Regions from separate parts of the Pseudoalteromonas sp. SG43-4 genome, predicted to be linked through region 3. Evidence: predicted binding sites of a transcription regulator. Region 3 holds the regulator's gene; each other region holds the start of a gene.
The links. Region 3 encodes FliA, which starts transcription of late flagellar genes. Its sites were predicted from a motif close to CTAAAGNTNNNNNNNNNNNNGCCGATA; they were not measured.
Positions count from the first base shown of each region.

Region 1: H5160_RS11075 (DUF4402 domain-containing protein) is a predicted target of FliA. The motif match lies at 1,437-1,463, and genes of this name have one in related genera.
Region 2: pomA (flagellar motor protein PomA) is a predicted target of FliA. The motif match lies at 1,374-1,400, and genes of this name have one in related genera.

Region 1 covers NZ_JACJFB010000009.1:156,369-158,631, reverse strand. Annotated here, with positions in the region: gene H5160_RS11085 (molecular chaperone) at 1-283, opposite strand, end outside; gene H5160_RS11080 (DUF4402 domain-containing protein) at 293-775, opposite strand; gene H5160_RS11075 (DUF4402 domain-containing protein) at 779-1,381, opposite strand; gene H5160_RS11070 (SPOR domain-containing protein) at 1,497-2,051, opposite strand.
Region 2 covers NZ_JACJFB010000007.1:6,551-8,813, reverse strand. Annotated here, with positions in the region: gene ispA ((2E,6E)-farnesyl diphosphate synthase) at 6-893, opposite strand; gene H5160_RS08635 (exodeoxyribonuclease VII small subunit) at 896-1,138, opposite strand; gene pomA (flagellar motor protein PomA) at 1,460-2,227, shown strand; gene H5160_RS08625 (flagellar motor protein MotB) at 2,230-2,263, shown strand, end outside.
Region 3 covers NZ_JACJFB010000005.1:49,651-51,913, forward strand. Annotated here, with positions in the region: gene H5160_RS06510 (MinD/ParA family protein) at 1-824, shown strand, start outside; gene H5160_RS06515 (RNA polymerase sigma factor FliA) at 851-1,561, shown strand; gene cheY (chemotaxis response regulator CheY) at 1,602-1,985, shown strand; gene H5160_RS06525 (protein phosphatase CheZ) at 2,003-2,263, shown strand, end outside.

The sequences.
Region 1 (2,263 bases), on a different contig from region 3:
GTGCTAAACGCATTTGTTTTGGTGACAAACGTGCCATTGAACTTAAACTTTCGCTTGTAGCCTCTGCCAACTGTATGTAGCCACCGCTAGGTTGCGCTTGCTTCTCACTCCATAAAACACGATATGTTTGATATTCATCCCCCGTATTAATTACGGTAACTTTAGCGGTTCGTTGACGTTCATCAAAACTAATACGGGTTGGAGAGATAAGTAAATTTGCGTATGCATTTTTTCCTAAAATACATACACTCAGTGCGAGCAGCACTACAACTTTATAAAGCATGTTTTTCCTTTAGTAATCAATCGTAATTTCTAATTGGGTGTCAGTAATAAAACTACCATCTAAGTAACTTTGGCTAGTCCCTGTCGTTATTAAACGGCCACCTACTTTGAGTAAAAGATCTCCAAATTCATCGCTAGTTTGCGTGCTTGGTAAATCCACTAATACAACCGAAAACTTGGCACTATTAGCTCCAAGTACTTCACTTTGCAATGTAGAGTCACTCATTTTATTAAACGATATTTGAGTAAGCGGAGGTAAATCGGTAAATAAAAGTTCTGCGGGATTCCCCTCAGTTAATACGTAAATACTACCAAATGTGGTTATTTCACCATTGTGGTTAATCGTGATAGAGCTTAAAGTATTATTTTGAGGGATAACTAAAGTGCCAAAATTAAGCGCTTCTTGTTGTATGCTTGCGCTATAGGCTTGCTCGCTAAACATTAACGAAAGCCAAGCAGAAACATACAAAAAGCGCATTGTTTGTTTAAACACTAATTAATATGACACTTCAATATTAAAGCTACCAGAATACTCACCATCAGGGTAATCCACACTTGATGCGTTTGATGAAGTAGAAAGAGTCGCGCCTATATTAAATGATACAGCGCCATCAGCACCAGCTTGTAGGTTAGGAGTACCCTGCGTATAAAGCGCTCCTGCATTTGTTCCGCTCGTTATAAAGTAAGTCCAAGCATCTACAGTAAAATCAGGTTCATTTAAGCCTTGCCCAGCTAAGGGTAGTATCAAAGTATTTACTGGGTCGCTAATGGTTAAAATAGAGTTTGGTACTACATCTGACACACTGAAAGCACCCGCTTCACCACCTTCAATTATTGAGATACTCGCAGCGTTACCAGTTGGATTATCTTGTGAAGTAACAGGGCTCGCAGCTGGATCAGGATTAACTGTCAGCGTTGCTTGTTCGGCGCCTAATGGATCTGAAATAGCACGAATAGTACCAAAATTTAAATCGTTATCTTTTGTGAGTACTACAGCATTTTGTACTGTTACTTTCGCTTCAAATGACTCTGTAGCAGCATAAGTGCTAAACGAGCTGACCACGGTGGCTACAGCTAATGCAGATAAATAAAACTTCATGCTAAATCCTTATAAGAAAATGGGCTTTATCAAATATTTGCCCAACTATAGTTAGTATCGACTATTAGTACAAATACTTTAATACTATATAAGTTTAAAAGTCCTAATTTATTAATTATATTGGTTTTCCGACAAAAGCAGCAATATTACATACTTGATCAAGCTGATTAGCTAAATAACAAAACGCACTTACTTGAGCATCGTTTTTAAATGGACCTACACGTAATCCATACAAAGTCATATTATTATTTTTACGTTCAAACACAGTAAAATTAAATTGAGTAAATGCACTAGGGTATAATTGCTTAAGCCTTTCGACTCTTGCTCTAACAAGCTCTGGCTTTAAATACCAACCAAGCTGTGCTCCAATTTTAGTTTCATCTGTTAAGGTGAGTTCTGAGTTTTGTAAGTTTGATGTTTTTACTTCGGGAGTGTTATTTAGTGCCGTCGGTTCCAAATTCTGTGAAGGCTGATTACCATAGGTGATATCGATTTTACTTTGCATGAGTAAAGGAGGGTTTTCAGTTAATTCACTTTGAGACGATAACGCCATAATTAATAGCTGTAAATCATCTTCCATAGCAGTTAAACGACCAATGCTTTCTTGCTGTAAGTGCCACTGCGAAACATACTCTTTTACTTGTTTATCAGTTATTAAAGAATGCTGCACGCTCTCGTTATTTACAGTTGCGCTGCTGCATCCATATAAATAAAAAGATAAGAATAAAACTGATATTAAATGACAAGACTTCAAATACCGCATTGCAAAATGCACTCTACTAACCAAGATAATAAATCAAAGCAAATTTTGCGCCAATTTATAGCAACTTTTTAATTAAGTAGTCTATTTTGAAGTAAGAAAACCGAGTTGATAACAAAACA
Region 2 (2,263 bases), on a different contig from region 3:
AAAAATTAGTGGTCACGCTCAATTAGGTAATTTGCTAGCGACGCAAGAAGTGTTGTGTCAGCATCTATATTTGCCAACGCTTCATGGGCTTGTTGTATTAAATTTTGCGCCTTTTCTTTAGCGCCTAGCATACCTAATAACGCCGGATATGTCGCTTTATTCGCGGCAATATCGGAGCCTTGTGGTTTACCTAAAGTAACCGTATCGCCTTCAACATCTAAAATGTCGTCGTGTACTTGAAACGCCAGCCCTATAGCATACCCAAAAATGCTTAAATTTTCTAAGGTTTGTTGATCTGCCTTTTCACTGCACAGTGCACCAAGTGTAATTGCACAATTAATTAAAGCTCCGGTTTTTAGCTTATGTATTCGCTCAAGCTCTTGTACGGTAATTACTTTATCTGTTGCTGCTATGTCAAGACCTTGTCCGCCTACCATGCCCTCAAGGCCTGATGCGTTGGCAAGCGTAGCAATCATTTTTACTTGTGTTTGCGACGAGCATGTAAATTTGTGATTCGCAATAAGCTCAAAGGCGAGTGTTTGTAGGGCATCACCGGCTAAAATTGCATTTGCCTCGCCAAATTCTATGTGGCAAGTAGGGCGGCCACGGCGTAAGTCGTCATCGTCCATAGCGGGCAAATCATCATGAACTAGCGAATAGCTATGGATACACTCAATTGCAGCTGCAAGTACATGTAAGTCTTGCTGGTTTGCACCGAGCATTTTACCTGTGGCATAAACTAAAAATGGACGTAATCTTTTACCGCCATTAAATAATCCATACTGGGTGGCGTTCTTGACTGTTTCTTCAGTATCGAGAGGCTGTTTAAAATGCTGTTGTAAGGTCGCTACTACATCTTTTTGAGCACGTTCGATATAATTATTTATGCTCACAGCTATTCCATATCATTATCAAAATTCGTAAGAACTGACTTTTCGCCATTCCCCATCAAAATTGATACTTTTTGTTCTGCTTGCTGTAATTTACCTGATGAAGCACTTGCTAATGCAATTCCACGCTCAAATTGCTTTAACGATTGCTCAAGCGATAAGTCACCTTGTTCCATGTCACTAACGATTGTAGATAATTCTTCTAGTGCTTGTTCGAAACTTAAGTTTTCAGGTTTTTTAGTCGCCATCTTTATTTCAGCTTACATAATAAATTTAGGGGTCAATTTTAGGGGGAATGCTAAACTAGGTCAAAGGATGATATTGGTTTTTTACCTTTATAACGTTAAATTATATTTCAAGTGTATTAATAAAGCCTTAATAGCGGTCTGTTAGTTTAATAAATCAATTGATAATTAGGTAGCCCTTATAACTTGATCTAAAATAGTGCTAAAGGCTGCTTTTTATGTTTATTTATAAAAATGGCTTAAGCAATTCAATATGTTGCCGATAAGCAGTTAATAATAAAAGTTTATGATAAGGCCATTAAGCATGAAACTTCTGGAGGAAATGTGGATTTAGCAACCATAATCGGGATCCTAGGCGCAATTGGCTTAATTGTCATGTCTATGTTTATGAGTAGTAGCGGTGAAATGGCTATGTTTGCCGATGCTCCTTCTAGTGTAATTGTATTTGGTGGTTCACTTTTCATTGTTTTATCAAATTTCACCATGTCGCAGTTTTTGGGTATAGGTAAAGTTGTTGCTAAAGCGTTTATGTTTAAAATTGAAACGCCAGAAGAACTTATTGAAAAAGCAGTAGAACTTGCTGATTCAGCTCGTAAAGGGGGCTTTTTAGCACTCGAAGAAGCTGAAATCCCAAATCCATTTATGCGCAAAGGCGTCGACATGCTTGTTGATGGCCATGACGCAGATGTTGTTCGCGCCACACTTCAAAAAGATATCTCTTTAACCACTACTCGACATGAAATGGGCGCAGGCTTATTTAAGTCATTAGCCGATATTGCACCAGCAATGGGAATGATTGGTACTCTAATTGGCTTAGTTGCAATGTTATCTAACATGGATGACCCAAAAGCAATTGGCCCGGCAATGGCGGTAGCGCTTTTAACAACTTTATATGGTGCTTTTTTAGCCAATGTTGTGGCAATTCCTATTCAGGTAAAACTTGAACTGCGTAAAGACGAAGAAGCTATGAATCAGCGTTTAATTTTAGATGCTATTTTAGGTATACAAGATGGCCAAAATCCAAAAGTTATCGAAGGTATTTTGAAAAATTACTTAGCTGAATCTAAACGCAAAGTAGATACCGAGGAGTAATTATGTCTGATCAAGAGTGCAAATGCCCACCACCAG
Region 3 (2,263 bases):
GCAAAATGAGTCAAAACAATAACAACGGCGTAAAAGTTATCGCTGTAACCGGTGGTAAAGGTGGAGTAGGGAAAACAAATGTTTCTCTAAATACAGCTATTGCACTTGGGCAGCAAGGTAATCGAGTATTAGTGCTGGATGCTGACTTGGGTTTAGCAAACTGTGATGTGATGCTTGGTTTACGTGTAGAGCGTAACTTGTCACATGTCTTGTCTGGTGAATGTGAGCTTGATGAAATTTTAGTTGAAGGCCCTGCAGGAATTAAAATTGTACCCGCTACATCGGGTTCGCAAAGTATGGTTGAATTATCACCATCTGAGCATGCTGGGCTAATTCGTGCGTTTAGCGAATTGAATACCGAATTTGATATTTTAATTGTAGATACAGCTGCTGGTATTTCAGACATGGTACTGAGCTTCTCGCGTGCAGCGCAAGATGTAATGGTTGTTGTATGCGATGAGCCGACATCAATCACCGACGCTTACGCACTTATTAAAGTATTAAGTCGTGAGCACGGCGTTTATAAATTTAAAATTGTTGCCAATATGGTGCGCAGTATGCGTGAAGGCACTGAATTGTTTGCAAAGCTATCTAAAGTTACCGACCGCTTTTTAGATGTATCAATGGAGCTAGTAGCAACGGTTCCTTATGATGAAAATATGCGCAAAGCAACACGTCGTCAAAAAGTAATAGTAGAGCTCTTTCCAAATTCGCCAGCCGCTCTTGCGTTTAAAACGCTGGCAACAAAAGCAGTTAAATGGCCAATACCCAACCAACCATCTGGGCATTTAGAGTTTTTCATTGAGAAACTAGTAAACGGTTAATTATGACAACACTGGTGAATAGAGCTATGGGATATCAATCAACACAAAATTTAAATGTGATTGTTGAGAAGCATGCATCACTTGTTAAAAAAGTGGCATGTCATCTAATTGCTCGATTACCACCTAGCGTTCAACTTGATGATTTAATTCAATCAGGAATGATAGGCTTAATAGAAGCTTCGAAAAACTTTGATGCAACAAAAGGCGCAAGCTTTGAAACTTTTGCAGGTATTCGTATTCGCGGTGCTATGCTTGATGAAATGCGCCGTGGTGATTGGGCTCCTCGTTCAGTTCACCGTAAAAACAGGCAAGTTGCAGAAGCAATTACTGAGCTCGAAAGTAGTCTGAACCGCGAACCAACGGACATAGAAGTTGCTGAAAAACTTGAAATTTCGCTCAATGAGTACCATCATATTTTAAATGATGCGAATACGAGTAAAATATTAGGCATTGAAGACCTTGGTGTAGATGAGGATGTTATTACTCCTGTAGGCCAAGATTTAGCACAAGATAAACCTTTTAATAATGTTAAAAATGATAGGTTTAATGAGTCTTTGCTAAGTGCAATTAAGTCATTACCAGAGCGTGATGCAATGGTGCTTTCTTTGTACTACAACGATGAAATGAATTTAAAAGAAATAGGACATATACTCGATGTAAGTGAATCGCGTGTAAGTCAGATACATGGTCAGGCGATGATTAAGCTTAAAGCTAAAATCAATGACTGGATAAATTAGTAGTAAGTAAACAAAGGTTAATACCTCACTGGGGGATGTTTTGGATAAAAACATGAAAATTCTTGTAGTTGATGATTTTTCAACAATGAGACGCATTATAAAAAACCTGTTACGTGACTTAGGTTTCACTAACGTTCAAGAAGCTGATGATGGGTCTACAGCTTTGCCTATGTTGCAAAATCAAGTGTTTGATTTTGTAGTTACGGATTGGAATATGCCTGGAATGCAGGGTATTGATCTTTTAAGAGCAATACGTGCAGACGATAAGTTAAAACATATCCCTGTATTAATGGTAACGGCAGAGGCTAAAAAAGAACAAATAATAGCTGCAGCGCAAGCTGGTGTTAATGGTTATATTGTTAAGCCATTTACGGCTGGAACATTAAAAACTAAATTAGAAAAAGTATTTGAACGCTTAGGCTAATGATGGGGGAGAGGCTTATGCCAGCACCAGCTGCGCCTCAAATAACGTTAGAACAAGCTCGTCAGCTCGTTGTTTTTTTAGAAAATGATGAGCAAGACAAAGCAAATCAGTTGATTTTAGAGGCTGCATCTAAAGAGCAGTCTGAATTATTTGCTGAAGTTGGAAAGTTGACTCGTCAACTGCACGAAGCCCTTAAAAGTTTTGAGCTTGATACTCGCTTAACTGATATAACGACAGATGCGATTCCAGATGCTAAAAAGCGGCTTAATTATGTTATA